Regions from separate parts of the Geothermobacter ehrlichii genome, predicted to be linked through region 2. Evidence: riboswitches for the same ligand, from Rfam matches in the RefSeq annotation. Region 2 holds a riboswitch; the other holds the start of a gene.

Region 1 (15,464 bases), on a different contig from region 2:
AGACTCCGAAGCGGGCCCAGGCCATCTTCTGGGCGAAGAGATGGATTCGGCCCCCTTCCTCGGTACGGCGCGGACTGGCGAACGCCTTGCCGAGAAAAGTGTTCAGCCGCTCGGCGGCCTGCTCCGCATCCAGCGCCGTTTCGACCTCCCCCTTGCGTCCCAGACTCTTGTAGAACTTCTCGTCCGGCGTCAGCTCGGGGTTGCGCACCAGACGGACGATGCGCGGCAACCGCTTGATCGAGCAACAGGTGAGGTTGACGGCGAAGACGACCAGCAGGGTGATGAACCACCAGGAGTGGTACATGTCGAGAAAGTCGAGGGCCAGAAAGATCTTGTACGCGGTCTGGCCGTATTCCCGGATGTAATCCTGGGGATTGGCGTTCTGCTGGATGACGGTGCCGATAATGGAAGTGATGGCCAGCAGGATCAGGGTGGCGATGGCCAGCTTGAGGGAACAGAAAAAGTCCCAGATATGCTCGAAGAAGCTCTTGTCTCGGGTGGTCAAGGAACTCTCCTGATGGGTTGGTGATCTTGGTCCGGACGACCCGGCAACCGGGTCAATCCTTTCCACGTTAGTCGATGGGTTTTCCCGCTGTCAACCCCGGCCCGGACAAATCGTTCCGCCGCCGGTTCCAGGAAAAGCGGGCAGCCTTCAGAAACCGTCTTCCGCCAGTCGCTTTTGCAATTTTTCGGCCTTTTCCAGCACCCCTTCGGCCATCTTCCGCCGCTGCCTCTCCAGCCGCTCCGCCAGGGAGGCATCGCGGGTCGCCAGAATCTGCGCCGCGAAGATGCCGGCGTTGCGCGCTCCGGCCTTGCCGATGGCCATGGTCGCCACCGGAATGCCGGCCGGCATCTGCACCATGGCCAGCAGGGCGTCGAGCCCCTTGAGGGATGTGGCGTCGATGGGAACGGCGATCACCGGCAGTGTCGTCTCCGCCGCCACCACGCCGGCCAGATGCGCTGCCGCCCCGGCGCCGGCGATCAATACCTGCAAGCCACGGTCCCGAGCCGAACGGACGTACTCGGCGGTCCGCGCCGGCGTCCGGTGGGCGCTGCTGACCGTCATCTCGAACGGAACGTCCAGCTCCTTCAGGGCCTTCGCCGTCTCGACCATGATCGCGTAGTCGTTGTCGCTGCCCATGAGGATGCCGACCAACGGTTTGTCGCTCATCGGAAAACTCCTTGAAAAATCAAAATCGGCCAAGGGCGAAAGGCAAAAGGGGAACAATAGCCTTTAGCCTTTAGCCTTTTGCCGCCTTTGCTGCTTTACCGCTTTACCGCCTTCGCCCCGATGTCAGTACGGTAATGCACATCCTGCCAGGAAATTGTCTCTACCCCCTGGTAGGCCTTGCGGATTGCCGTCGGAATGTCCGCGCCAAGACCGGTCACGCCGAGAACCCGCCCGCCCTGATTGACGATCCTGCCGTCTTTCAAGCCGGTACCGGCATGAAAGACGAAGAGATCGTCGATGGCTGCGGCCCGGTCCAGTCCCTCGATCGGGTGCCCCTTGACATAGCTGCCGGGATAGCCGCCGGACGCCATGACCACACAGACCGCCGCCTTGTCGTGCCATTCGAGACTCACGCGGTCGAGCTCGCCACGCACGCAGGCCTGCAGCACCGGCACCAGGTCCGACTTCAGCCGCATCAGCAGCGGTTGGCACTCGGGATCGCCGAACCGGACGTTGAACTCGAGCACCTTCGCCCGGCCGTCCCTGACCATCAGGCCGGCGTAGAGAATACCGTTGAAGGGGCAGCCCTCGGCGGCCATTCCGGCCACCAGCGGCTGCAGAATCTCTTCGACCACCTGCCGGTGCACCTCGTCGGTCACCACCGGCGCCGGCGAATAGGCCCCCATGCCACCGGTATTCGGCCCCTGGTCACCGTCGAAAACCGGCTTGTGATCCTGGGACGAGGCCAGGGGGAGGATGGTCCTGCCGTCGGTAAAGGCGATGAACGAGGCCTCCTCGCCGTCGAGGAACTCCTCGATGACCACGATCCGGCCGGCCTCGCCGAAAGCGGCGTCGAGCATGCAGGCGTCGACGGCAGCGATCGCCTCTTCCTCGCTGCGGGCGACCACCACGCCCTTGCCGGCCGCCAGGCCGTCCGCCTTGACCACGATCGGCGCGCCCTGCTCGCGAATGAAGGCCACCGCCTGGTCGCGGTCGGTAAAGGTACCGTAGGCGGCCGTCGGCACGCCGTATTTGGCCATGATGTCCTTGCAGAATTTCTTGCTGCCTTCCAGCCGCGCCGCCTGGCGATCGGGGCCGAAAATTTCCAGTCCCGCCTGCCGGAAACGGTCGACGATGCCCAAAGTCAGGGGCAGCTCCGGTCCGACCACGGTCAGACCGATCTGCTGCTGCCGGGCGAAAGCGAGCAGACCGTCGATGTCATCGACGGCAATATCGACGCATTCGGCCTGCGCGGCGATCCCCGGATTGCCCGGGGCGCAATAGACCTTGTCCACCAGACTTGACTGGGCGATCTTCCAGACCAGGGCATGTTCGCGGCCACCGCCGCCAACAACGAGAATGTTCATGACAGTTCTCCTAAAGTGACGAGTGACGAGTGACGAGGGACAAGTCGTTTTTGCTCGTCCCTCGTCCCTCGTCCCCGCCTTTCTCAATGCCTGAAATGCCTCATCCCGGTGAAGACCATCGCCATGCCGTGCTCGTCGGCGGCGGCGATCACTTCCTCGTCGCGGATCGAACCGCCCGGCTGGATGACGGCGGTGATGCCGACTTTCGCCGCGTTGTCGATGCCGTCACGGAAGGGGAAGAAGGCATCGGAGGCCATGGCCGCCCCCTTGACCTCGAGCCCGGCGTGCTCGGCCTTGATGGCGGCGATGCGGGCGGAATTGACCCGGCTCATCTGGCCGGCGCCGACGCCGATGGTCATGCCATCCCTGCCGTAGACGATGGCGTTCGACTTGACGAACTTGGCCACCTTCCAGGTGAAGAGCAGGTTCTTCAGTTCCTCTTCGGTCGGCTGGCGCTTGCTCACCACCTTCATCTCCGCGAGCAGGGCCAGGTCGGTGTCCTGCACCAGCAGGCCGCCGTTGACCCGCTTGAAATCGAGACGCGGGGCCGGCTCCTGCGGCCAGAAGCCGCATTCGAGCAGGCGGACGTTCTTCTTGGCGGCCACCGCCACGGCGGCCTCTTCGCTCACCTTCGGCGCGATGATCACCTCGACAAACTGCTTTTCGCAGATCGCGGCCGCGGTTTCGCCGTCCAGCTCGCAGTTGAAGGCGATAATGCCGCCGAAGGCCGATTCCGGGTCGGTGGAAAAGGCCCGCCGGTAGGCCTCGAGCGGCGTGGCGCCGAGCGCTACGCCGCAGGGATTGGCGTGCTTGACGATGACGCAGGCCGGACCCTCGCTGAACTGCTTGACGCACTCTAAAGCGGCGTCGGTATCGGCGATGTTGTTGTAGGAAAGGGCCTTGCCCTGCAGTTGCCGGGCGGTACTGACGGAGGCCTCGGCGACCTTCTGCTCGACATAGAATGCCGCCTTCTGGTGCGGATTCTCGCCGTAGCGCATCCCCTGCGCCTTGCGGTACTGCAGGGTCAGCACCGGCGGAAAATCGGCATGCTCCTCGCCGAGACGGCGTCCCAGCCAGTTGGAGATGGCGGCGTCGTAGGCCGCGGTATGCTGGTAGACCTTCACCGCCAGCCGGAAATTGGTCGCCTCGGAGACGGCACCCTCGGAAGTCCCCATCTCCTCGAGTACCGCACCGTAGTCGGCCGGATCGACCAGAACCGTGACCGAACGGTTGTTCTTGGCGGCGCTGCGCAGCATGGTTGGTCCGCCGATATCGATGTTTTCGATGGCGTCCTCCAGGCTGCAGCCGGGATTGGCGACCGTCGCCTCGAAGGGGTAGAGGTTGACCACCACCATGTCGATCGGCTCGATGCCGTGCTGTTCCATGGTCGCCACGTGGTCCGGGTTGTCGCGCAGCCCGAGCAGGCCGCCGTGAATCTTCGGATGCAGGGTCTTGACCCGGCCGTCGAGCATTTCGGGAAAGCCGGTGAACTCGGAGACGTCCTTGACGGCCAGTCCGGCTTCCCGCATCAGCCGGGCGGTTCCGCCGGTGGAAAGGATTTCGACACCGAACTTCGCCAGCTCACTGGCAAATTCGACGATGCCGGTCTTGTCGGAGACACTGATCAGGGCACGCTTGATTTTCGCCATGGGTCAACCTCGGTCTGTTGTCGGTCAAAACAGAAAAAACCGTCATGCGCGGATGGCGGTTTTCGGGGGAGCCATTCCCTTTGCTGCCGGTCTGTGAAGAAAGGCCTTATCTACCATGCCGAACGGTCTGCTGGCAACCGTTTTCGCGGCCGCAAAAGCAGCGTATACCTCTTTTTGCGCCTCTTTTCACCGCCCGAGATAACAGCGCGGATTGCACGATCCGAGCAGGCAGAAGATCTCGTAGTCGATGGTATCCGCCCAGCCGGCCAGCTCGTCGCCGCGGATGCACTCCGACCCGTCGGTTCCGAGCAGGGTGACCGGATCGCCGACCGCGACCCGCGGCAGAGCGCCGACATCGGCCAGAATCCAGTTCATGCAGACCCTGCCCACCAGCGGCACCCGGCGCCCGCGTATCAGCACCTGCGCCCTGTTGGTCAGGGCGCGGAGGTAGCCGTCGGAATAACCGACCGGGATGGCGGCCAGCAGGCTCTCCTGCCGGGTCACGAAGCGGTGACCGTAAGAGATGCCGGTTCCGGCCGGCACCTTTTTGACCTGCGCCACCCGGCTGACGAAGGACATCACCGGCTTCAGGTCGAGGTGGCGAAACCCTTCGCCGGGCAGGCCGCCATACAGGCTGATGCCGGGACGCGCCAGGTTGCACAGGGGGAACTCCCTGCCGAACAGGCCGGCGCTGTTGCTCAGGTGCACCCAGCGCGGCTGAAAACCGGCCTGCCGCACCCTTTCGAGACAGGCGGCGAAGGTGTCGTACTGCCGGTCGGACCAGGGATGCTCCCGCTCGTCAGCCATCGCCAGGTGGGACACCACGCCCTCGATCGCCACATGGCGCAGGGCGGCGAGCGCCGCCAGCACCTGGTCGAGTTCTTCAGGCCGGAAACCGACCCGCCCCATGCCGGTATCGATCTTGAGATGGACGGGAATCCTGCGCCCCCGCGCCCGGCCGGCCGCATCCAGTGCCCGCGCCAGCTCCAGATCGAACAGCATCGGCACCAGGCCGAGGTCGGCCAGAACGCCGGCATCGCCGGGATCGGCGCCGCAAAAGAGCAGAATCGGCTGCACCAGCCCGAGCCGCCGCAGCGATTCGGCCTCGCGCAGATGCGCCACGCCGAACATTTCGGCGCCCTCGTCGTGCAGGGCCCGGGCTACCTGCTCGGCGCCATGACCGTAGGCGTCGGCCTTGACCACCGCCAGCAGGGGACGGCCGGAAAAGGCCCTTTTCGCCAGCCGAAAATTGTGCCGCAGGGCCGACAGATCGATCCGGACCTGGTTGGGATGCGACATGGCCATCACTCTTCGCTCCTTGAATTGTCTTCCTTGCCCGGCGGAAAACGACGCCCGACTCCTCCCTCTGAATTTCGTTTTTCTAGCATGCCTCGGGGACGGAGGCAAAGAAAACGCCACCAGGCCGCCGAAAGTGGTGGTGGAATTGGGCATTGACAGTCCCTCGACCCATTGGCTAGTCTGCAATCAAATCAACTACTGGAGGTCGCGGCATGTGTCTCGACAACGGGCCGCTGATGCTGGTCAGGGGCGAAACCGAACGGCAACTGGACAATATCGCCTCGCTGCTGCCCAAAGACGGCAGCATCACCCTGATCGACGTTTTCGGCAAAAAAGAACAGATCGAGGGCGTGATCGAGGAGATCGATCTGCTGAACAACCGCATCGTCCTTGCCTGAAACCGACAATCGAATAGCTGACAGCACCGCTGGGGGAGTGAAGACTGAGAGTCCTGCGACAGGCAGGGCGACCCTTCGAACCTGATCCGGGTCATGCCGGCGTAGGGAAGCGGCCAGAGCGATTTCTGCAGACAGCATCGCGGCCGGCCCCGGCGCGGTGCTGTCTGCGTCTGGGGCTGTCATGCTCGAAGGAATCTATTACATCACCACCGCCGATCCGGCCGGCCGCTACCTCGATACCTGCCGCGCCGTCCTTGCCGGCGGGGTGCGCATCCTGCAATACCGCGACAAGCACAGAAGCGTCGAAGAGCAGGCCCCCATCGCCCGCCGGCTGCGCGACCTCTGTCGCGAATACGGAGCCATCTTCCTTATCAACGACCATCCGCATCTGGCCTTGGCGGTCGATGCCGACGGCGTCCACCTCGGCCAGGACGACACCCCGCCAGCCGAAGCGCGGAAGATTCTCGGCACAGGCCACCTGATCGGCGTCTCGACCCGCACCGTCGAGCAGGCCCGGGCCGCGGCCGCCGCCGGCGCCGACTATATCGCCGTCGGCAGCATGTATCCCACCGGCAGCAAGCAGGACGCCGAACTGGTCGGGCCGGAGCGCCTCGGCGAAATCCGCCGGGCGGTCGACCGGCCGCTGGTGGCCATCGGTGGCATCGACCGCGACCGGGCGCCGCGCCTGTTCGATCTCGGCGCCGACGCCGTCGCCGTCATCTCCGCCCTGCGCGACGCCGACGACCCGCGCCTGGCGGCGCGCGAGCTGGCCCTGATCGCCAACCGCCGCCACCCCGAGCCGCGCGGCCGGGTGCTGACGATCGCCGGCTCCGATTCCGGCGGCGGCGCCGGCATCCAGGCCGACCTGAAAACCATCGCCCTGCTCGGCGGCTACGGCATGTCGGCCCTCACCGCCCTCACCGCCCAGAACACCCTCGGCGTCAGCGGCATCCATCCCTGCCCGGCCGATTTCGTCAGTGAACAGGTCACGGCGGTTATCGACGACATCGGCGCCGACGTCGTCAAGACCGGCATGCTCTACAGCGCCGAGATCGTCGCCTGCGCCGCCGGACTGGTCGAGCGCTACGGCCTTCCGGCGGTGGTCGACCCGGTGATGATCGCCAAGGGGGGCGCTCCCCTGCTGCGCCAGGACGCCGTCGCCACCCTGATCGACAGGCTGCTGCCGCAAACCTACCTGCTGACGCCGAACGTTCCGGAAGCGGCAGCCCTGACCGGCATTCCCATCGAGGGAGAGAAGGAAATGGAACGCGCCGGAGAGAAACTGCTCGCCATGGGCGCCCGCAACGTGCTGATCAAGGGCGGACATCTGCGCGGCGAGGCGGTCGATCTGCTCCTGACCCCGCAGGGCGTCCATCGCTGGAGCTGCGAACGCCTCGCCGGCCGCAACACCCATGGCACCGGCTGCACCTTCTCCGCCGCCATCGCCACCCTGCTGGCGCGAGGCGAACCCCTGCCGGTGGCAGTCGGGAAGGCCAAGAAATTCATCACTGCCGCCATCCGCACCGCCGTCGACCTCGGCCGCGGACACGGCCCGGTCAACCACTGGCGGGGGGCTAAAGAGATATTGTAGAACCAGAATTCAGGAGCAGAAGCCCGGGGTCAGAGGAAAAACCTTCCGAGTTCTGCGGCCGACATCCTGAAGATGGCAGCGACTTTGGCGTTTGAAAACGCACCGACAACGAGGCAGAACCAACTCTGCGCAAACAGGACACAAAAGGGGGGCGGGTTTGAGAATTTCTCCTGGCTCCTGAATTCTGACTCCTGACTCCTGTTCTTGACTTTTCATTTTACTACCGCATCAAAACAAAAGGACCAACCATGACTCAGCTCGAAGCCGCCCGCAAGGGCCTGATCACCGAAGAGATGAAAACCGCCGCAGCGGCGGAGAAGATCGACCCTGAAATCCTGCGGCAAAAAATCGCCGCCGGCACCGCCATCATCTGCCTCAACAGCAAGCACGCGGGCGTGCGCCCGCTGGCCGTCGGCGAGGGGCTGCGGACCAAGGTCAACGCCAACATCGGCACCAGCAAGGACGACGTCTCCATCGACAAGGAGATGGAGAAGGCCAGGGTGGCGGTCGCCGCCGGCGCCGACGCCATCATGGACCTGTCGACCGGCGGCCCGGTCGACGAGATTCGCCGGGCGGTCATCGCCGAAGCGGGCGTCACCATCGGCAGCGTCCCCCTCTACCAGGCGGCGCTGGAGGCGGTCAACGTGCAGCGCAAAGCGATCGTCGACATGACCGTGGACGACATCTTCGCCGGCATCGAAAAGCACCTCGAAGACGGGGTCGATTTCATCACCGTTCACTGCGGCGTCACCCGCTCCACCGTCGAGCGGATGCGCAACGAGGGGCGGGTGATGGAAGTCGTCTCCCGCGGCGGCTCCTTCACCGTCGAGTGGATGGCGCACAACAACGCCGAAAACCCCCTTTTCGAGCACTATGACAAGCTGCTGCAACTGGTCAAACCCTACGACTGCGTCCTCTCCCTCGGCGACGGCTTCCGCCCCGGATGTCTGGCCGACGCTACCGACCGAGCCCAGATCCACGAGCTGATCCTGCTCGGCGAACTGACCCAGCGCGCCTGGGACGCCGGCGTCCAGGTGATGATCGAAGGCCCGGGGCACGTGCCGCTGAACCAGATCGAGGCCAACATCAAGCTGCAGAAGCGCCTCTGCCACGGCGCTCCCTTCTACGTGCTCGGGCCGCTGGTGACCGACATCGCCCCCGGCTACGATCACATCACCTGCGCCATCGGCGGCACCCTCGCCGCCGCCGCCGGCGCCGATTTCCTCTGCTACGTCACCCCCAGCGAGCACCTGCGCCTGCCGACGGTGGAGGACGTACACGAAGGGGTAATGGCCAGCCGCATCGCCGCCCACGCCGCCGACATCGTCAAGGGCGTGCCCGGAGCCTGGGAGCAGGATCTGGCCATGGCCCGCTGCCGCAAGCAGCTCGACTGGGAAGGACAGTTCCGGCTCGCCATCGACCCGGAAAAGGCGCGGCGGATGCGCGCCGAGTCGGGGGTCGACGAGGAACACGGCGCCTGCACCATGTGCGGCGAGTTCTGCGCCTACAAGGTGATGAACGAACGGCAGCAGAAAGAGGCGGCCGGCGGCTGATTCCGCCGGCCTCTCCGCCACCGCCCGGCATGGGCGAATACTGCCCCCCACCGCCTGCCTTCGGGATTCGGCTACCGTAACAATCCCATCTGCTTCGTTGCCGGCATCGCTCAGGTACTCGACGTGGCCTCTACTACGCCTGCGTCCGAATCGGCCGGGCGCCTTGCATCTGGGCCCGTTCCGGCCCCCTCGGTCCACAAACCAGGCGCTGGATTTGGGGGGCCAATTTTACATTTGGTCCCCGGGACGATTTGTGCTTTAATTGCTCGTTCTGGCCCGGCCAGCATATCCCGGACAAAGTGAGATGCATGCCATGGTCGCAAAGCGCAACAGCAGGAACCTGCGGTACCGTCGACGCCCCAAGCTGAAACTGCGGGGCTTCAACAACCTGACCAAGACCCTCTCCTTCAACATCTACGACGTCTGCTACGCCAAGCGGCCGCAGGCGCGCAAGGAATATCTCGAGTACATCGACGAGGAGTACAACTCGGAGCGCCTGGTGCGCATCCTGACCGAGGTCGCCGACATCATCGGCGCCAACATCCTCAACATCTCCAGCCAGGACTACGATCCCATGGGGGCCAGCGTCACCATCCTCATCGCCGAGGAGCCGGTCGACCCAAAGCCGGAGCAGGTTCTGGCGCACCTGGACAAGAGCCACCTCTGCGTCCACACCTACCCGGAAACCGACTCCAAGAGCGGCGTCTCCACCTTTCGGGTCGACATCGACGTCTCCACCTGCGGCAAGATCAGCCCACTGAAGGCCCTCAACCACCTGATCGAGTCGTTCGAGTCGGACATCGTCGTCATCGACTACAAGGTGCGCGGCTTCACCCGGGACGTCAAGGGACGCAAGCACTTCATGGACCACCGCCTGCGCTCCATTCAGCAGTACATCAAGAAGCGGATTCTCGCCCGCTACCAGTGCGTCGACATCAACATCTACCAGGAGAACCTGTTCCACACCAAGATGCGGCTGAAGGACCTCGACCTCGACCAGTACCTGTTCGCCATCAACGCCGAGGACATTCCCGAAGCCGAACAGCAGCACATCCGCACGGTGCTGGAGCAGGAGATCACCGAAATTTTCTATTCGAAACACATTTTCTAGCAGGTTGTCGACAAGCCGAAATCTGGCGAAAAAGCGGCCGTGGCGCCAGGCCGTACCGACCGTGCAGCCCGTCTGCCCATGCCGCTTAGGTCCATCTCGACATCCTGCCGCCAAGCGATGGAGGTTTTCATGGCCGTTGGCATGCGCGCCGTTCTGCCCATTCTGCTGCTTCTGCTTCTTGGCGGCTGCGCCGGCATCCGGCAGCAGCCCCTGGGCAACCCCGAATCCCCATACCCGCCGCCGCGCCCACCCGAAATCGGCGACGTCCTGCACCTGCCGACCGGCATCTACGTCGGCAGGGAACAGATGCTGGCGGCGGTGACCGACGCCCGCATCGTCTACGTCGGCGAAACCCACGACAATCCGGCCTCGCACCGGCTGCAGCTCGACATCTTGCGGGCGATGGCCGAGCGCTGGCCGGGACAGGTCTCCCTCGGCATGGAGATGTTCACCCCCGCCCAGCAGGAGGTGCTCGACGACTGGGTCGCCGGCCGACTGGACGAAAAGACCTTCCTCAAGCGGTCCCGCTGGTTCCGAACCTGGAGCATGGATTTCGGGCTCTATCGCGACCTGCTGGAACTGGCCAGGGAAAAGAAGATTCCCATCCGCGGCCTCAACGCCGACAAGAAGCTGGTCAGCCAGGTCGGCCGGAAGAACCTTGACCAGCTACCGGCGGAGGCCCGGCAATCCCTGCCGAAGATGGACCTGAACGATCCCTACCAGACAGCCCTGGTCAAGGCCATCTTCGGCGGTCACAGCGCCGGCAAGGCCATGCTCGAGGGCTTTCAGCGCGTTCAGACCCTGTGGGACGAAACCATGGCCGCCAGCATCGCCGACTGGCTCGCCCGGCCCGGCAACGAGAGGATGCGCATGGTGGTGGTGGCCGGCGGCAACCACGTCCGCAACGGCTTCGGAATTCCGCGCCGGGTCTTCCGCCGCCTGCCGACCTCCTACGTGCTGGTCGGCTCCCACGAAATCGAAGTCCCCGAAGAGAGGAAGGACCGGCTGATGAACGTCAGGGTTCCGGCCTTTCCCATGCCCCCCTTCGACTACCTGCTCTACACCCGCTACGAAATTCACGATCGCGACCGGGTCAAGCTCGGCGTCATACTGGCGGACGACGACGGCCGGGTGGTGGTCGGCAGCGTCGTTCCCGGTTCCAACGCCGACCGGGCCGGGCTGCGGCAAGGGGACGTGATCCTGCGCATCGGCGGGCAGCCGGTAAAGGAAAGTTTCGACCTGGTTTACGAAATCAGCCGGCTCGAGGCGGGCGACGAACGCACCCTCGACATCGAACGGCAGGGGGAAAGGTTGCAAATCGACGTGCGGTTCGAGAAGAGGCGGAAAAAATAGAAGCGCGATTCTCGAACCGAGAATCGCGAGTAACAAATTGCGAGTCCGTTCGCGGCCACCGGGCACGGGTGGCCGCGAACGAAAAACTCCTCACGCCTTGCCGGCACTCCCCAGCACGGCTTCGTTCTTGTGCTTGATCAGCCGGATCAGCTCCTTGCGCGCCTCGCCGAGATACTTGCGCGGATCGAACTCGGCCGGGTTGTTGGCCAGATACTCGCGCACCTTGGCGGTCACCGCCAGCCGGCCGTCAGAATCGATGTTGATCTTGCAGACGGCGCTGCGGGCGGCCCGCCGCAGCTGCTCCTCGGGAACGCCGACCGCCCCTTCCATACTGCCGCCGTAGCGGTTGATCAGCTGCACGTACTCCTGCACCACGCTGGAGGCTCCGTGCAGAACGATGGGGAAGCCGGGGATGCGCTTTTCGATCTCCTCGAGAATGTCGAACCGCAGCGGCGGCACCTCCTCGCCCTCCTTGAGCTTGAACTTGTAGGCGCCGTGGCTGGTGCCGATGGAGATGGCCAGCGAGTCGCAACCGGTCTTGCTGACGAAATCCTCCACCTCTTCCGGCCGGGTGTAGGTCGAATGCTCTGCCTCCACCTCGTCCTCGATGCCAGCCAGCACACCGAGCTCCCCCTCGACCGTCACATCGTACTGGTGGGCATATTCCACCACCTTGCGGGTCAGGGCGACATTCTCCTCATAGGGCAGGTGCGAGCCGTCGATCATCACCGACGAAAAACCGGAATCGACGCAGGCCTTGCACAGTTCGAAGGAATCACCGTGATCGAGGTGCAGGGCGATGGGGATGTCGGCGCCCATTTCCCGCGCCATCTTCACCGCTCCCATGGCCATGTAGCGCAGCATGGTTTCGTTGGCGTAATTGCGCGCACCCTTGCTGACCTGGATGATGACCGGCGAAGCGGTCTCGGCACAGGCGGTGATGATCGCCTGCAACTGCTCCAGGTTGTTGAAATTGTAGGCCGGGACGGCATAACCGCCCTTCATGGCGCGGGCAAACATGTCGCGCGTGTTCACCAGACCCAGTTCTTGGTAGGAAACCCTGTCGGCCATGCCTGCAATCCTCCTTTATTCATGGTCAGATTTCCGACCCTGACGGTCGGACTGCATTTATGAATAACAGCCCATGACCGGCAAGTCCAGCGACAAAAATTTTCGTCTACGAAACCTTGCCTTCGCCGGCCTTTTCCGTTTAGTATGGCGCGGTTTTGGCTTAACCCCTGCAACAAGGAAGGACGATCTATGCTGACAGAAAAACAGGTACGCTATTTCTCGGACTGGAAAGAAAGAGAAGCGATTGCCGAGCAGATGCTGCCCATCATCGGCCGTCTCTACCGCGACAACGATGTGGTCATCACCATCTACGACCGCAAGCTGGTGCACCAGTCGACCATCGACATCCTCCGCGCCCACCGCTTCGCCCGCCAGATTCTCGAAAACGAACTGTCGGTGCGTGATACCATGCCGGTGCTGCAAGCGGTCGCCAAACTCGATCTGGCCCCGGCCCGCATCGACATCGGCAAACTGACGGTCCGTTACCAGGCGCAGGCGGGCAATCTCGACATCGACGAATTCGTCCGCCAGGAACTGAAGGAGATCAACACCGGCCACAAGCCGATCCTGAGCGAGCCGCGCGATGTCGTGCTCTACGGCTTCGGCCGCATCGGACGCCTGCTGGCGCGCATTCTCATCGACCAGACCGGCGGCGGCAACAAGCTGCGCCTGCGCGCCGTGGTGGTGCGCAAGGGAAGCGAGGACGACCTGGTCAAGCGGGCCAGCCTGCTGCGCCGCGATTCGGTGCACGGCCCCTTCATGGGAACGATCAAGGTCGATCCGGAAGAGAACGCCATCATCGCCAACGGCAACCTGATTCACGTCATCTATTCGAACGATCCGGCCGAGGTCGACTACGCCCGCTACGGCATCAGCAACGCCATTCTCATCGACAACACCGGCAAATGGCGCGACCGGGAAGGGCTCAGCCAGCACCTGAAGTCGGGAGGAATCGACAAGGTCATTCTCACCGCTCCCGGCAAGGGGGATGTGCCCAATATCGTCTACGGCATCAACAACAATCTGCTGAACGACGACGAACGGATCTTCTCCGCCGCCAGCTGCACCACCAACGCCATCGTGCCGGTGCTCAAGGCGGTCAATGACCGTTTCGGCATCGTCAACGGTCATGTCGAGACTTGCCACTCCTACACCAACGACCAGAACCTGATCGACAACTACCACAAGAAGTCGCGCCGCGGCCGCGGGGCACCGCTGAACATGGTCATCACCGAAACCGGAGCCGCCAAGGCGGTGGCCAAGGCCCTGCCGGAGCTGACCGGGAAACTGACCGGCAACGCCATCCGCGTGCCGACCCCGAACGTCTCCCTGGCCATTCTCAGCCTCAACCTGGAAAAGGAAACCAGCGTCGAAGAGATCAACAGCTACCTGCGCGAGGTCTCCCTGGAAGGGCCGCTGCACGAACTGATCGACTACACCAATTCGCCCGATGTCGTCTCCACCGATTTCGTCGGCTCGGGCTACGCCTGCGTGGTCGATTCCTGCGCCACCATCGTTCAGGGGAACCGCTGCAACCTCTATGTCTGGTACGACAACGAAAACGGCTACAGCTGCCAGGTGGTGAAGATGGTCGACTATCTGGCCGGGCTGAAGCTGCCGGTTCTGCCGGCGTAAGCAAGCAGGCAGCCGAGAAGGGCCCATCTGCTGCGTTGCTCTCGATCTCGTCGCTGCGGAGTTGTAACCACGACACCTCACCTCACTCCTCGATCATCGGGACGCCTTGCATCTGCCCCCTTCTCGACCGTCTCCACGGTTCACCCGGAGAGACTACGGCACGTCCCGTTATCCCTTACAGACAAAAAGGGCCGACCCTCGAGGGTCGGCCCTTTTTCTGTCTGTTCGTTGTGGCGGCGGGATCAGTCCCGGCGCATGGAACGCATCTTCTTGCGCAGCCGGCGCTGGGCTTCCTTCTCCTTGCGCTTGCGTTTGACGGAGGGTTTTTCGTAGAACTTGCGCTGCTTCATCTCGCGAAACAGGCCCTCCTGCTGCAGCTTGCGCTTCAGAACCCGGATCGCCTTTTCGACATTGCCGTCGACAACCGTGATTTCCACCCGAGGATCACCTCGCTTTCTCTTGCGGACTCAGGTTCCGCCGGTTTCGCCAGCGAAACGAAAGTGAACATTAGAGCAACCGGCGCCAAAAATCAACCCCTAATTGGCAAATACAGCATCACGGACCAGCCAGACGGCAAGGCCGCCATTGCGCAGCGGCAGGTGCGGCCGCCCCCGCGCCCAGTCGCCCAGCCAGGCAGGATTCGGCGTCAGGATGGCCTTGTTCCAGTCGCGCCATTGCCGCTGGCAGCACTCCCCCAACCGCCGATAGAGCCGCCGCACCTCGGCATCGTCGCCCAGCCGCTCGCCGTAGGGAGGATTGGCCACCACCAGCCCGGGGCATTCCGGCAGGCCAATGGCGGCGAAATCGTTCCGGCTCCAGGCAATGGCCTCGCCGACGCCGGCGGTTTCGGCGTTCTGCCGGGCCAGATCGAGCACGGCGGCGTCACTGTCGCCGGCGACGATCAGCGCCGCCGGCAGAGGACGTCGATGCCGGCGCGCCTCGTCGAGCAGCAGTTTCCACAGTCCGGCCCTGTAACCGGGCCAGTGCATGAAAGCGAAGGTCCGCATCTGACCGGGCGGTATTCGACCGGCGATGAGCGCCGCCTCGATGGGCAGGGTTCCCGCGCCGCAGAAGGGATCGACCAGCGGCGTCTCTCCATTCCAGCCGGCCAGCAACAGCATGCCCGCCGCCAGGTTTTCCCGCAGGGGGGCCTTGCCCTGCAGCCGGCGGTATCCCCGTCGATGCAGATGCTCGCCGCTGCTGTCGATCGACAGCAGCATGCGGTCCTGATGCAGCCGCACCACGACCTGCTGCTCGGGAAGCTCC
Region 2 (15,464 bases):
CTCACGGGGCCCTCGCGACTCCAGCTCACCGCGCCGACATGCCATCATCCATCCTCATCATCGACGATTCCCCCCAGGCCAGACAGCAGGTGATCGAGATTCTGCAGCCGAAGTCGCTGTTCAACTTCTTCTACGAGGCCGGCGACGGCATCGAGGGATTCAAGACGGCACTGAACCGCAAGGTCGACATCGTCCTTTGCGACCTCGAAATGCCGGGCATGGACGGCTTCAAGTTTTTGCAGATGATGAACAGCCGGGAAGAACTGGCGGACATTCCGGTGATCATGGTCACCGGCCGCGAAGACACCGAAACCAAGGTTCGGGGGCTGGAGCAGGGGGCGAGCGACTATGTCACCAAGCCCTACGACCCGGCAGAACTGATCGCCCGGGTCAAGGTGCAGATCAAGATCAAGTCGCTGCAGGACAAACTCAAGCGCAGCAACCAGATGCTGCTCGAACTCTCGCTCACCGACCCGCTCACCGGACTGAACAACCGCCGCTACATGATGGAGGTGCTCGACCGGGAGTTCGAGCGCAGCCAGCGGTCCGGCGCCAGCCTCTGCCTGGTGATGATCGACATCGACCACTTCAAAAGGGTCAACGATACCTACGGGCACCAGAAAGGGGACGTCGTGCTGCGGGGGCTGGCCGACCTGTTGCGCAAGCACCTGCGCCAGTACGACACCGCCGCCCGCTTCGGCGGCGAGGAATTCGCCCTGATTCTGCCGGAAACCGACCTTGGGGAGGCGGCCCTGGTGGCCGAAAGGCTGCGCCGGGCAACGGAAAAACTGACCTTCACACAGATACCCGGGCTGCAGGTGAGCGCCAGCCTCGGCGTCGCCTGCTATCCGATGCAGGGAATCGACGTTCCCGACGACCTGATCCGCGAGGCCGATTACGCCCTCTACAACGCCAAGCGTCTCGGTCGCAACCGGGTCGAGGTGATGGAGAACTGAATTCGGGAATCAGTCCCGCAGCAGGCGAATGGCGTCGTACCAGGCCGTCACCCGGCCGCCGGTATCGTCGCCATCGGTCATGACAGCGACCGCCCCCGCTTCCGGCGGGTCTTCGCCGAAGGCGCGCCGGTAATCCTCGAGCAGGTTCCGCCGTTCCGCAATCCACTGTCCGGCCCTGTCGTTGCCACTTTCGACGGCAATCATCACCGAGTTGCCGGTATAGGGGCTCGGCACAAAAGAGCCGCGCGGCAGCCGGTTGGCCCAGACATAGTTGAGGGCCCTGGTTTTCGGCACGAACCAGTGGGGAAAGACGACATAGACCCGTGCCGGGTAGTCGTCCCCCGCCCTGATCCGCGCATCCCCTTTGGGATGGACATGGTCGATCTTCCAGCGCCAGCTCAGAACCGGCCAGTCCGCCGGCCGGAAGGAGATCTTGCAGGCCAGGGCGCTCGCCGTCCCCGCCGCCTCGGAACGCAGCCAGCCGCCCCCGGAAGGATCGCTTTCGATCCGGTAGTCGGTTTTACCCCGGAAGACCTTCTGTTGCCAGCAGGCCGCCAGGCCGTTATCGAAATCGTCGATCGTCATCGCCGCCGGCGCCGCTCCCAGCAACAGCAGCAGCGGTAGACAGGCAACACACCTAACCCAGAACATCCCTTCGTCTCCGGCTCTCCCCTTCGTTGACCACCCGCACGGCGGAAACGCCGTCCAGGGGGCAACGGGTTTCGCAGATACCGCAGCCGATGCAGCGGTCCGCAAGCACCCGCGGCTGCTTGACCGTTTTCACTTCGCCGGCGACCAGAACCTGCCGCCGGTCGAAGACGATGGCCTTGCGCGGCGTCGGGCAGTGTTCCTCGCAGACTAGGCATTCCTCGCCTCTGGCGTAGGGCAGGCAGGTGTTGCGGTCGATTACCGCCAGACCGATGACAAAGGCCTTTTTCTCCTGCGGCGTCAGGCTCCGGATCGCTCCGGTCGGACAGACCTGGCCGCAGAGAGTGCAATTGTACTCGCAATAGCCCTGCCGCGCCACCAGCAGCGGCGTCCACAGGCCGACGCCGCCCGCCTCGAACAGGGCCGGCTGCAGGGCCCGGCCGATGCAGACCTTGAGGCATTCGCCGCAACGGATGCAGCGCCGCAGAAATTCCTCTTCCGCCACCGCCCCGGGCGGGCGCAGCAGGTAGGGATTGCGGCGCGACGGCTCCGGGCCCAGGCGAATGACCGGCGCCGCCACAGCGCCGGCAGCCAGCGAAACGACAACCCGGCGGCGGCCGACGTCAAGCCCCGCGCCGGCCGCCTGGCCGGTGCCGAACCGCACCTTTTCCGCCGGACACCAGGTCGTACAGTCGAGACAGCGGACGCATTCCGCCTGGCGATGTCCGTCCTGGTCGGTCGCCCCCATCCGGCATTGCGTGGCGCACAGGGAACAGCCGCCACACGGCTCGGCCGGCTGGCGCCGGACAAGGGCATGCCGGGCGCAGATGCCGAGCAGCGCCCCCAGCGGGCAGAGATGGCGGCACCAGAAACGGCGCTCCCAGCGCTCCAGCAGCAGCACGCCGGCAAAGACCAGCAGGGTGAACAGGGCCAGGTCGAACGCCGGCTGCTGAAAGGCCATCAGGTGGTCGCGCCAGAAGGGATAGACAGCGTCCAGCGCCGGCGATACCAGCGGCAGCCGGTGCCGGTAGAAAAAGTCGAACAGGCCGTTGGCCAGCAGGTTGTAGAGCGGATAGAGACTGAAGGTCAGCCCTCGCAGAAAGATGCTCAGTGGGTCGAACCAGCCGAAAAGCTGCACCCCGCACAGGGCGGCACCGGTCAGCGAGAAGAGGAGCAGGTACTTCAGGCGCCGCCACCGCAGGGGGCTTTTTCGCCCCTTCGGCCGCAGGCCGAGCCGGGACGCCGCGTCGAGGCTGGTGCCCAGCGGGCAGATCCAGCCGCAGAAGAAACGGCCGAAAACGAAGGTCAGGGCGAGGATGAGCAGGGCCGGCCAGAGCAGCTTCCAGCCGAAGGGGCCGGGAGCCGCGGCATCGGCGAGTGCGGCCAGTGGATCGATGCGAAAGAGCAGGGAGACGGGCCATGGGATTTCGTCCAGCCCCCGGTACTCGGTGGCGACGAAGAGCCAGAGGAACCCAGCCAGACAGAAAAGCTGCATCACTCGCCGCAGACCGCGCATGATGTCGCCTACACCCTGTTCAGCCGGGAAAGATCCATGACCCCCAGCCCGCGGCGGGCGGCAGCTGCGATGAAGCCCACCTCTTCGGGCCTCAGGCCGAAGAGGGTGGCGGCCATGGCGTCGGCGGCAACGATGTCCGGCGAGGCGATGAGGGTGTTGCGCACCTCGACATCCTCCAGGCGGCCTCCCTGCGGGCCGTTGGCGATGAGAATCCGGGTGGCGTCGACCAGGGTCAGGTCCGACTGCACCACCAGGTTGATGTCGACCAGGGCATCCTCGATGCGGCGGTGCAGAACACCGCGATTGCCGCCGATGACCCCCATGATGTTCTTCATGCCGACGGTGAGGCGGGAGATGGAATGGTGCTTGGCAACCGGCAGATTGATCAGCCGGTCGGCCTCGAGGACCGGCCGGTAGAAGGACCAGCGGCTGAGGGCCTGCCCGCCCCGGATCTCCAAGGTTTGCCAGGCGCGACGGTCCATGTGTTCGAGACGCACCCGGCGGTCACCGATGGCGTCGATCGCTTTCTCGATGCCGCTGTTGCGGTAGCAGCGGCGCGGGTCGTTGCAGGTGCGGTCGAAGACACGGACCTGCGCCGCCCCCGCCTCGAGGCAAAGCTGCACGACGGTGCGCACCACTTCCGGATGGGTGTTGGCCGCCTGTTCCGGGGTCCGGTCCCAGCCGATGTTCGGCTTGACCACCACCGTCTCTCCCGGATGGACGAACCGCTGCATGCCGCCGAGGGCGGCCAGCGTCTGCCGCACCAGTCGGGGAATGTCCTCGCCGGTGCGCATCGCCAGCTGCGGTCCGGCATCGGCCGCCGCCACCGGCAGGGCGTCGAGATCGAGCACACCGACGACTCCGGCGGCGACCAGCGAGCCGGCCTGGAGAAATCGGCGGATGAAAGTGCGCCGGTCGAGCATCCCTAGATCAGCCTGTTGGCTTTCAGAAAGTTGCGGGCCACCTGCTCCGGCGGCCGCGATGCAGCCTCGTCTTCGAGCCGCCTGATGGTCGCCAGGTCGATGCGACCGCCGAGCTTGTTGATCAGCCGGGCCAGGGCGGGAAACTTCTTCAGGGTGTCCTTGCGCACCACCGGCGCCGCCTCGGCCGGCACATCCGCCGGGGCGACTCCGGGAGCATCGAATCCGAACGGCTTGAGCCAGATCAGGTTCAGTTCGCTGTTGTAGCTCTGTTTCACCGCCGCATAGAGCGCCTTCGGGTCCGATATCGGATCGCGGCCGAGAATCTCCACCTGGCCTACGCCGGTATATTCGACATACATGTCGAGCTCGGCCCGCAGCAGCGCCTCGTGCAGCTGGCGGTGGGTCTTGTGCCTGACGATCTTCACCGTGGTTCCGGTGCGCTCGCTGATCAGCACCGCCAGCAGCTGGGCCAGCACCTGCTGCTGCGGCTCCTCGGTGGCACCGATGACCAGAGTCTTGCCGACACAGGCCGACGCCGGCAACACCGGAACCCAGAGAAAAACCAGAAGCAGCAGAGGCAGAAAAAACACGCGCAGCCGAATCATCATTCACTCACTCCCTGTCGGATCATCCGCCACCGCCGCGTCGCCGCCGGCGTTTGCGGTTCGCCTTTCGTCACGGACAATCCACGAAAACAAGTTTCGTGCCAGACTCCTCAGTGGTAGTCGCCGACCGTCGCCGGGTCGTCGGCGGCGACATCCTCGACCGATCCGAAGCGCGCCTCGTAGCGGTCCAGGTTGTCCTGCAGTGCCCGCAGCAGGCGCTTGACATGCCGCGGCGAGGTGATGATCCGGGAGCGGACCTTGGCGCGCGGTGCCTGCGGCTGCACGTAGATGAAATCGAGCACGAACTCGGCGTCGGTGTGATTGACCACTGCCAGGTTGGCATAGGCTCCCTGCGCCGTCTCCTCGTCCAGCTGGATCTCGATGCGGATTTCCCGTCGCTTTTCGTCACTCATGAGTGCTGTCCTGTAGTCAGTTTTTCCTGTTCTGCAAAATCAAGTCTCAGGGCGTAAATCTTCCCGTCCCGGCTGCCGAATACGAGCCGTCCCTGCAGCAGCAGGGGACGGGACTGAATGGCGTCTCCCGCGGCAAAAACGGCCAGCCGGCGACCGTCGAAACTGTTGAATATCTGCAGCCGCCCCCGGTTGTCGCCGACGAAAATCAGCCCGCGGGCTACCCGTGGCGTGGCATAGACCGGCGCCCCGACATCGATTCGCCAGAGCCGCGCCCCCGTCTCCGGGTCCAGGGCGTGCAGAGAGCCGGCGGCAGTCGCCACATAGAGCAGACCGTTTGCCGCAACCGGCGCCGCGTAGAAGGCTTCCTCGCCCAGCGGCATCCGCCAGCGGATCCGGCCGTCGTCGCCCACGGCCACCAGCTCGCCGTTGCGGGTCAGCACCGCCACACCCGTATCGAGCGCCACCGGACTGGAGAGCAGCGGCGATGACAGGTCGAGGCTCCACAGCAGCCGGCCGTCAGGCGCGATCCGGCTGAGCCGGCCGCTGCCGGCGGCCTGGTAGATTGCCTCTTTGCGTACCAGCGGCGCGCTGCGCAGCGGCATGCCGCAGTCGACGGACCAGACCTCGCGGCCGCTGGCCGCCTCCAGGGCGTACAGCCGGCCGTTCCAGGCGGGCACCAGCAGCAGATCCCGCCAGCGCGCCACTCCCCCCTGCCGATGATCGTCATGCGGCGAGGCCGGATAGCGAAAGCTCCAGAGGCGGCGGCCCTGCGCCCTGTCCAGCGCCAGCACCTCGCGCCCCCAGGTCTGGACATAGACCCGTTCGTCATCGACGGCGACCGCAGCGTCGGCGACCTCGCCCAGCTCGGCCGTCCAGCTCACGGTGCCGTCTGCCGTCAGGGCGCGAAGCCGACCGTCCCAGCCTGGCAGAAACAGGGTCTCTTCCGCCGCCACCGGGTCTGCGTCAACATAGCCGCCGGTCGCCAGCGACCAGTCTTCGCCGATGTCCGGCCGCGGATCCGGCCCGGCGGGAACCTGCCAGGTCGGCGCGGCCTCGGCGCTCAGCAGGCCGCTGGCCGGATCCTCGCCCCGGTCATGCAGCAGCCGGTCGAGTTCATCACCGCCGGAAAACCAGTTGCGGCCCAGATGAATCTCACCGCTGAAGAAATCGCCGAGACGGACGTGGGTGTCATTACCGAGAAAATTGTTGCCCGCGACCGTCAGCGGCCGGTCGGTTTCGAAAATGAACAGGCCGGCGTGATTGCCGATGAACAGATTGCCGTCGAGGATGACCTGGCTGTTGCGAAAGTTGATTCCCTTGCCGCTGTTGTGCAGCACCAGGCTGTTGCGCACCGTGTAGCGCCCCTGGCCAAAGCGGGTGCCGTCAATATTGTCCCGCAGAACGCTGTCCGCCACCTCGCCCCGGCTGAAATGGGCGTGCAGGCCATGGGCCGAATCGCGGATCTCGCACCAGCGCAGTTCGATGCGGCGCGAAAAATCGACCTTCAGCTCCAGCCAGTCGCCGGGCCGCGGCCGGTCGGCGGCGCTGCGCAGGCGGATCGGCGCCAGGGGCGTACCTACGGCGACCAGGTCGCCACGCTCGATCTCGATGGCGGCATCGCCGAGGCCGTCCCGGTCGGCGTCGATCCGTTCGAACCGCACCTCGGTGCCCGGCAGCAGGGTCAGGGAAGCGCCGTTGACCAGCCGCACCTTTCCCCGGATCCGCACCTGGCCGCTCCAGGTCTGGTCCCGGGTGAAGGTCGCATCGCCCAGAACCAGCTCCGCCGCCGGCCGGGGCGCGACGCAGCCGGCCAGCCAGAGGGCCAGCAGCAGAACCAGTCCCCTTACCACATCTCCTCCACCACGATCTGCAGGCCGCGCAGCGTCTCCCCCGTCTTCAGGCGCACCGAGTGGTCGTCGCTGCCGTTGTAGGTGCCGTACAGATCGCCGGGACCCGGAGCGCCACCGAGGGTGTTGCGGGCGCCGAGATAGTAGGTGCCGCCCGCTGGCAGCAGCAGCTGCCAGCGGCCGTCGGCACCGGTCGGCTCGGAGACAAGGTCGGGGCGGTTGAGCATCTGCGCATCGCTGTAGAGCACCGCGCGCACGCCGGCGACCGGCTTGCCCGAGGCGTCGCGGATGGTCCCCGCCAGCAGCGTGCAGCCGGCGGTCAGCTTCATCTGCCGAACGCTCTTTTCCGGAACCCGGAACATGGGGATCACAAGCCGGCGGACCTTCCCTTCCCCGAGCCGCAGCGGATTGCCCGGCCAGTAGCCTATCCAGTCGCCGGCGCCAAGCGGGCCGACCTGCTGCCCGTTCGCCCGCTTGCGGGCCAGCAGGTAGTAGGTGCCGGCCGGCAGGGACGCCTCGACCAGGCCTTCGGCATCCGAGGGACCGGCCATGACGTAGCCCATCCCCTTCAGGTCGCTGGTCAGGTCGAGGTAGACGTAGAGGGTGGCGTCCGGCAGCGGCCTGCCGTCGGCCAGCAGCTGTACCTGCACGCCATGGTCGACAAAGGGCTGCGGAAGATCGGCGGCGCGCTGCTCACTGCGCACCAGGCCCAGGTTCAGGTCGGTCACCGGCGTCTCGCCAATGGTGACGGGATTGCGCCCGTAGTAGGTGAACAGGTTCTTCCCCCGCGCCAGCAGAAAGTAGCGGCCAGGCGGCAGCTGCAGGCCGAAACGCCCGTCGGCGTCACTGGGGACCGAGACGTACGGCGCCGCTCCGGCAAGGGTGGTGGCGGCGCGCGGATAGGCGAAGACCCGGATGCCGGCCACCGGCTGGCCGTCGAGCATGGTTCGTCCGGCCAGATTGGGGCGGCGCGGTCCGCCCAGACCGACGCAGGCGGCCAACAACGGCAACAGGACGAGCGATAGCCAGAAGCGAATGGGGGTCACAGGACACTCCTTCGGCAGAAAGCCGTCTGTCAGAACAATCCGGGACGACGGAACTCCATCAGCCCGCCAGCCCGAGCAGCAGACCCAGCAGCACGCAGACGGTCAGGCTGACCACCAGAAAAAGGGTCAGCACCCGGCGGCGGAAAATGCCGGCCAGAGCCGCCATGGCCGGCAGGCTCGAAACCGGTCCGGCCAGCAGCAGGGTGTAGGCGGCGGCGCTGTCCATGCCGCGGTCGAGCAGGCCGGCCAGGATCGGAATCACCGGTATCTGGTTGGCCGGCAGCGGCAGGCCGACAAAAGCCGCGACCAGCGGCGACCAGACGCTGTCATGCCCCAGCGGCCCGGCGATCCAGGCCGTCGGCACCAGGGTCACCAGCACTCCCTCAAGCAAAATGGCCAGCAGCAGGTAGCGGCCGGTCAGCGAGGCCGCATCCAGACTCCGGTCGAAGATGAAGCGCAGCCGGCTGTCACGCGGCACCACCTGCATACTGCGCACGCGGATGCCGGCGGCGGCGCCGATTTCGCTGGCCGGCGCCAGGCTGCCGTCCTCCCGGTAGACCGGCCGCAGCTTCAGTTCGTCCTCGCCGAGCCAGCCCTTCTTCTGCGCCAGCAGGGTGGCCAGACCGACGGCCAGACCGAGGACGCCGGATCCGACCAGTTTCAGCACCGCCCAGTCGCCGCCCAGGCCGCGCCAGGTCAGCAGCAGAGCGTCCGGACCCATGGTCGGCGAGGTGGCGAGAATGGCGAGCAGCGGCGGCAGCGGCGTGCCGATCATCGCCAGGGAGATGACTACCGGCAGGATGCCGCAGGCGCACAGGGGTGACACCATGCCGACAGCGATGGCGATGAAAATGCCGATCACGCCGCTGCGGCGTACGGCGTCGCGGATCCGCAGGTCGAGCTTGTAGCCCTTGATCAGGCCGACCAGCAGCACCGACAGCAGAAAGATCCACCACATGCGACCGATCTCGGTCAGCACCACGTCGGCGAAACGGGCCCACAGCGACTCAGGCACCCTCGTCCTCCCGCCAGAAGCTCACCAGTTCCTCGTCCGGAGCCTGCCAGAGCCGCGGCAGCAGTTCGTCGAGATAGGCCTCGCGCCGGGCCTGCCGCTGCCGACGTTCCTCATCGTCGAGATCGTCCCAGCCAGCCTCGATCTCGTAGCCGAAACGCCGGTACTCCCCGGCCAGCTGCATCGCCGCCTGCGTCAGCTCGACCTCGACGGCGAGCCAGCCGCGCTCAAGGCGCAGGGCGTGCCGCCCCTCGGGACGGATCTCCAGGGTGCCGTCCGCCTCGCTCAGCCCGGTCACTTCCGCCACCCCGTCGATGGCGCAGGTGCGGGTGAAATACCGGCCACGCAGCTCTTCGCCGTTCTCTTCCAGCGCCGCCAGGGCGACCATCGCCAACCGGGCACCAAGCGTGCTCATCGGGCAGCGATGCCCGTGCCGGGCGTAGAGCCGGGCGTAGATGTCGGGAATGGAAACTGCCATCTTCTGCCTGTGAACCTCGGTTTCGCCCCGTCAAGCCATCCAGAAGACAAGGAGTTTTCGTCAGCCCGAGGCGCCAGAACCGCTTCCCGCGGAGGCATAGCCCCAGTACGTCGCACAAGGGAATCGGCCCGACAACTCGAAAGCTGACGAAAAAGAACCGCCCCCCCTTCAGAACTCGTAATGATGCGGACAGTCGGTCTCCCGAATCTCCCAGTACTTTTTTACCATGTCGGGCGTCAGGAAGGGGCGCACCTCTCTCAAGGCCTGCCGAAAATGCTCGGCGGTCACCTGCTCCTGGTCGGCCTTGATGGCATTGACCGTCGCCCGCTTGCACAGGCTTTCGATATCCCAGCCGACAAATCCCTCGGCCGCCTCGGCGATGGCCCGCCGATCGATGCCGGGGGCGAGGTTCGGCATCCGGTCCATGTAGATGTCGAGCATGCCGAGCCGGTCTTCGAGTTCCGGCGGATGGACGAAAACCTTGCGGTTGAAGCGTTTCTTCTCTTTGATCAGGGCCTGGTCGACGGTGTCGATGCGGTAGCAGGAACCGAGCAGCCTGACTTCGGGATGCCGGTTGATCCGGTCTACCTGCTCAATGAAGAGCCGGGTCAGCTCGCGGTCGGCGAAGGTCGGCGGCACCGCCCGCCGGTTGCCGGGGCTCCATTCGTAGTCGCAGCCGGCCCGCGGCGCCAGCCATTCGCAGTCGGAGACGAACAGGATGCAGGGCGCCTCGTGCAGGGCGGTGTCGAAGGCCTCCTGCAGCTCAGCGTGCTTGCCGAGCATCTCCTGCCCCGACACGTAGACGAAGGAGACGCCGGCCTCGCTGGCGCAGGCCTCCGCCAGCATGGTGATGCCGGTTCCCAGCGGTCCCCACATCATCACCCCCGCCGGCAGGCCGAGATTGTGCCGGGCGATCAGCTCCGGTTTCTGCAGCGGCAGGCAGACCATTTCCTTCAGGGTCTGCTTGACGTCGGCGTAGCCGCCGATGTCGTCCCAGGTCAGTTGCGGATCCCGCGCTTCGTAGAAGATATTCTGCAGTTTGCGATGCATCAGCTATCCACCTTCGTCGTTGAGTCCGGAGCGTCCGGCGCCGTAAGCACAAGCAACTGCCGTGCCACACGCGCCCCATCATAGCACCGCACGCCCGAACGGCCAACCGCGCCGACGTCCCGCCGACCGTCCATGCGGCGCACCAAATCGCCGAGGGCCCTGCTATACTTGGAAAAATCGTTCAACCGACCGCCGGCAAGGAGGCCGCCATGGGCAAGCTGATTCTCGCCATCGACCAGGGAACGACCGGCACCACCGCCCTGCTGGTCGACGGCGACCTGCACATTCGCGACCGCGTCAATGTCGAATTCCCCCAGCACTTCCCGCAACCGGGCCGGGTCGAACACGACCCGGAGGAGATCTGGACCTCGGTCCGGGCCGCGGTGACCGGGCTGCTCGAACGCGCCGACTGCCGGGCGACCGACATCGCCGCCATCGGCATCACCAACCAGCGGGAGACGGTACTCATCTGGGAACGGGAAAGCGGCCGTCCCTGCGGCAACGCCATCGTCTGGCAGGACCGCCGCACTGCCGACATCTGTGACGAACTGAAGGCGCGTGGCCTCGAACCCCTCTTCCGCCAACGCACCGGGCTGGTCTTCGACCCCTACTTTTCCGGCACCAAGCTGACCTGGATGCTGCGACAGAGCCCGGAACTCGCCGAACGGGCCGCTGACGGCAGCCTGGCCTGCGGCACCATCGACAGCTTTCTCGTCTGGCGGCTGACCGGCGGGCGGGCGCATGTGACCGACGTCTCCAACGCTTCCCGCACCCTGCTGCTCAACCTGGAAAGCCTCGACTGGGACATGGAGTTGGCCGACCGGCTCGGGATTCCGCTCGCCCTGCTCCCGGAAGTGCGACCGAGTTCACAGGTCTATGGCACCACCTGTGGGCTCGACTTTCTGCCCGACGGCATCCCGGTGGCGGGGATGGCCGGCGACCAGCAGGCAGCCCTGTTCGGCCAGGCCTGCTTCGAGCCGGGGGACGGCAAATGCACCTACGGCACCGGCGCCTTCCTGCTGGTCAACACCGGCGACCGCCCGGTCACCAGCGGCAGCGGCCTGCTTACCACCGTCGCCTGGCAAATCGACGGCCAGACCTGCTACGCCCTGGAAGGGAGCGCCTTCATCGCCGGTGCCGCCGTCCAGTGGCTGCGTGACGGACTGGGGCTGATCGAAAGTTCCGCCGACATCGAAGCTCTGGCAAGACAGGTGCCCGACAGCGGCGGCGTGGTCTTCGTCCCCGCCCTGACCGGTCTCGGCGCCCCCCACTGGCGGCCGGAGGCGCGCGGCGGCATCTTCGGCCTGACCCGCGGCACCACCCGGGCGCACCTGGCCCGGGCTACCCTGGACGGAATCGCGCTGCAGATCTACGAACTGGCGGCGGCCATGGCCGAGGATCTGGGAGAACCGCTGGGCGAATTCAGGGTCGACGGCGGCGCGGCCGCCAACGACCTGCTGATGCAGCTGCAGGCAGACCTGCTACGGACCGATGTCGTACGGCCGGAAACGATCGAAACAACCGCCCTGGGCGCCGCCCTGCTGGCGGGGCTGGCGACGGGCGTCTGGCAGGGGACGGAACAGATCCGGCAGGCATGGCGGGAAGAACGCCGCTTCCGGCCGCAGATGGAGGATGCCGACCGGCAGCGGATGCTCGCCGGCTGGCGACGGGCGGTCGGCCGCGTCTGAGAACCTGTCGGCCCGAGCGTCCTCAGAGGTCGTTGAGCAGGCGGTAGATGGTCTGCTGCAGGTTCCAGAGCCGTCCCGCCCAGTCGGCGGCCTGCTCCTCCAGCTCGACCCGCACCCGGTCGATCTGGTTGTGGGCACGCAGCAGCACCGGCGTCAGCTCCCGCTCCAGGTGCATCTGCGGAATCTCCCCGACCCCCTCACGCAATTCGGCCAGGGTCACCACCGCCCTGGACAGCCGGTTCGCGAACCGGACCAGCCCCTCGTCCTGCTCGCGGGACAGGCGCCGCTGCAGATTTTCGGTTTCGGCGACCAGCTCACGATAGCGTGCGGAAATGCTCATGCCACCACTCCTGCAGAGTTCGAATGAAAAGGGGGCTCATGGTAGTCAAAACCCCGCCGCCTGGCAAGGGGGAAAAGAGTTGACGCCCGAGGGCAAGCGTTGGTAGTGTGAGAGCGCCAGTTGCCCTGGGGGAGTCTTTGACTGAGAATTCCGACCGACGGAATGACCCTTTGAACCTGATCCGGATCATACCGGCGTAGGGAAGCGGCACCGACAACAGTCTGCACAACCTGTTCTCGGCCGCTTTGCGCGGCCGTTTTTCGTTTATGAAAGTATTTGTCAACGAACGCCCCGTCGACACGGAGGCTGCCAGCATCTTCGCCCTGCGCGACCAGCTCAAGCCGGATGCCGACATCGTCATCCGCAACGGCTTCCCGGTCGACAGCGACGCTCCTCTCCGCGAAGGCGACCGGGTGGTGCTGATCCGGCGCGGCGAAATTCCGCCGGCAGAGGAGCTCGAGGCGCTGCTGGTCGCCCGCCACACCCCCGGCGTCCACGAACGGGTGAAGAAGGCCTGCGTCGGCATCGCCGGCGTCGGCGGTCTCGGTTCGGCGGTGGCCGTCGCCCTGGCGCGGCTCGGCGTCGGCCGCCTCATCCTGGCCGATTTCGACATCGTCGAACCGAGCAACCTGAACCGCCAGCAGTACTTCATCGACCAGCTCGGCCTGCCCAAGGTGCAGGCGATGGAGCAGAACCTGCGACGGATCAACCCCTACGTCGCCATCGAGGGGCACCAGGTCAGACTGACGGCAAAGAACGTGCCACAGATTTTCGGCCAGGCGGATGTGCTGGTCGAAGCCTTCGACCGTGCCGACCAGAAGGCGATGCTGCTCGAAAGCTTCCGGCTCGGCTGCCCCGGAAAGCCGGTGGTCGCCGCTTCGGGAATGGCCGGCTTTGGGCCGGCCAACACCGTCGTCACCCGCCGGCGCGGCCGCACCTTCTACCTGGTCGGCGACGGTACCAGCGCCGCCGGGCCGGGAGAGGGACTGATGGCTCCCCGGGTCGGCGTGGCGGCCCACCACCAGGCCAACGCCGTGCTGCGCCTGCTGATTGGACTCGATGCCGAAGGAGAAGATGCATGAACGTCATCGTCAATGGCAAGGGCATGGATGTCGCCGACGGCATGACCGTCACCGGCCTGCTCGGGCTGCTGCAGCTCGACGCCAGCCGGGTCGCCGTTGAACGCAACCAGAACATTGTCGCCCGGGCCGACTTCGACAGCACCGAACTGCTCGAAGACGACCGGCTCGAAATCGTCCAGTTCGTCGGCGGCGGCTGAGCTGCGCCGCGCACGGACCTTTCGCCAACGGAAAACAGGATAGGATTCATGTCTGATCTGCTGACAATTGCCGGACGCAGCTTCCGGTCCCGACTCATGGTCGGCACCGGCAAGTTCAGCTCCAGCTCCGCCATGGTTGCCGCCCTCGAGGCCTCCGGCGCCGAAATCGTCACCGTCGCCCTGCGGCGCGTCGACCTGCACAACCCCCAGGACGACATGCTGGCGCATATCGACCGGCAGAAATATCTGCTGCTGCCCAACACCAGCGGTGCCCGCGACGCCGAAGAGGCGGTGCGCCTGGCGCGCCTGGCGCGCGCCGCCGGCTGCGAGCCCTGGGTCAAGCTGGAAGTCACGCCCGACCCCTACTACCTGCTGCCCGACCCGGTCGAAACCCTGAAGGCGGCGGAGATCCTGGTCCGGGAAGGCTTCACCGTCCTGCCCTACATCAACGCCGATCCAGTCCTCGCCAAGCACCTGCAGGAAGCGGGGACGGCCACGGTCATGCCGCTCGGAGCCCCCATCGGAACCAACCGTGGGGTGCGCACCCGCGACCAGCTCGCCATCATCATCGAGCAGGCCATCGTGCCGGTGGTGGTCGACGCCGGCCTCGGCGCCCCGAGCCACGCCGCCGAGGCGATGGAACTCGGCGCCGACGCCGTGCTGGTCAACACCGCCCTGGCGGTGGCCCGCGACCCGGGCGCCATGGGCGCCGCCTTCAGAAAGGCAGTGGAAGCCGGCCGCGAGGGCTACCTGGCCGGACTTGGCGAAGAACGCAGTCAGGCCGAAGCCAGCAGCCCGCTGACCGGGTTTCTGCGCAACGAGGATTGAACCCACCGGGAGCCGCGAGCCAGAATTCTGGAGGGCAATCTCCCGACTTCTGACTCCTGACTCCTGAACACAACGGTTTCCCCATGAGCTTTCTCGATATCATTCAACGCTTCGATCCGCAGCAGGTCGGGGCCGACATCATGGCCTGCAGCGCCAGCGACGTGGAGCGGGCCCTGGGGGCAGAACGGCTGAGCGACGCCGATTTCATGGCCCTGCTCTCCCCCGCGGCCGAAAACCACCTGGAAGAGCTCGCCCGGAAGGCCAGCCGGATCACCCGGCGCCGCTTCGGCAACACCATCCTGCTCTACGCCCCGCTCTATCTCTCCAACGAATGCAGCAACGGTTGCCGCTACTGCGGCTTCTCCGCCGACAACCGGCTGCCGCGCCGAACCCTGGCCCCGGATGAAATCGAGGCCGAAGCCAGGGTTCTGGCCGACCAGGGATTCCAGCACGTGCTGCTGCTGACCGGCGAGGCGCCGCGCGCCGCCGGCGTCGACTACCTCGAAGCCGCCGTACGCCGGGTACGTCCGTTCTTCTCGTCCATCGGCATCGAGGTCTTTCCCATGAGCAGGCAGGACTACGCCCGCCTGATCGCCGCCGGGGTCGATTCCCTGACCCTCTACCAGGAGACCTACAATCCGGAGCTCTATGCCGAAATGCACCCCTACGGCCGCAAGCGGGACTTCGCCTGGCGCCTGGAGGCGCCGGAGAGAGGCGCCGCCGCCGGCATGCGGCGCATCGGCATCGGCTCGCTGCTGGGGCTGGGGGATTTTCGCACCGACGCCTTTTTTACCGGCCTGCATGGGCGCTATCTCGCCCGGCACTACTGGCGTAG

The links. A riboswitch is a leader RNA that binds a small molecule or an ion and turns the genes downstream of it on or off. The one in region 2 is predicted to bind thiamine pyrophosphate.
Region 1: it holds a riboswitch for thiamine pyrophosphate, as region 2 does, so the genes downstream of both, thiD (bifunctional hydroxymethylpyrimidine kinase/phosphomethylpyrimidine kinase) here and thiF (sulfur carrier protein ThiS adenylyltransferase ThiF) in region 2, are expected to answer to the same signal.

The regions. Positions count from the first base shown of each region.
Region 1 is NZ_VNIB01000011.1:1,037-16,500, forward strand. It holds gene resB (cytochrome c biogenesis protein ResB) at 1-505, opposite strand, end outside; gene purE (5-(carboxyamino)imidazole ribonucleotide mutase) at 653-1,171, opposite strand; gene purD (phosphoribosylamine--glycine ligase) at 1,267-2,538, opposite strand; gene purH (bifunctional phosphoribosylaminoimidazolecarboxamide formyltransferase/IMP cyclohydrolase) at 2,622-4,187, opposite strand; gene alr (alanine racemase) at 4,374-5,492, opposite strand; gene EDC39_RS11180 (CooT family nickel-binding protein) at 5,699-5,884, shown strand; TPP riboswitch at 5,906-6,009, shown strand; gene thiD (bifunctional hydroxymethylpyrimidine kinase/phosphomethylpyrimidine kinase) at 6,066-7,475, shown strand; gene thiC (phosphomethylpyrimidine synthase ThiC) at 7,724-9,028, shown strand; gene speD (adenosylmethionine decarboxylase) at 9,342-10,139, shown strand; gene EDC39_RS11200 (ChaN family lipoprotein) at 10,269-11,492, shown strand; gene EDC39_RS11205 (class II fructose-bisphosphate aldolase) at 11,583-12,563, opposite strand; gene EDC39_RS11210 (glyceraldehyde-3-phosphate dehydrogenase) at 12,753-14,198, shown strand; partial or broken gene rpsU (30S ribosomal protein S21) at 14,367-14,635, opposite strand; gene EDC39_RS11220 (THUMP domain-containing class I SAM-dependent RNA methyltransferase) at 14,735-15,464, opposite strand, start outside.
Region 2 is NZ_VNIB01000014.1:71,549-87,012, forward strand. It holds gene EDC39_RS13060 (diguanylate cyclase) at 1-956, shown strand, start outside; gene EDC39_RS13065 (DUF3047 domain-containing protein) at 966-1,607, opposite strand; gene EDC39_RS13070 (4Fe-4S binding protein) at 1,594-3,120, opposite strand; gene EDC39_RS13075 (DUF362 domain-containing protein) at 3,129-4,043, opposite strand; gene EDC39_RS13080 (glycine betaine ABC transporter substrate-binding protein) at 4,046-4,651, opposite strand; gene EDC39_RS13085 (DUF3467 domain-containing protein) at 4,759-5,061, opposite strand; gene EDC39_RS13090 (outer membrane protein assembly factor BamB family protein) at 5,058-6,911, opposite strand; gene EDC39_RS13095 (hypothetical protein) at 6,905-7,954, opposite strand; gene EDC39_RS13100 (permease) at 8,013-8,969, opposite strand; gene EDC39_RS13105 (formylmethanofuran dehydrogenase subunit E family protein) at 8,962-9,444, opposite strand; gene EDC39_RS13110 (AAA family ATPase) at 9,613-10,494, opposite strand; gene glpK (glycerol kinase GlpK) at 10,704-12,182, shown strand; gene EDC39_RS13120 (hypothetical protein) at 12,205-12,522, opposite strand; TPP riboswitch at 12,640-12,742, shown strand; gene thiF (sulfur carrier protein ThiS adenylyltransferase ThiF) at 12,789-13,604, shown strand; gene thiS (sulfur carrier protein ThiS) at 13,601-13,801, shown strand; gene EDC39_RS13135 (thiazole synthase) at 13,850-14,629, shown strand; gene thiH (2-iminoacetate synthase ThiH) at 14,713-15,464, shown strand, end outside.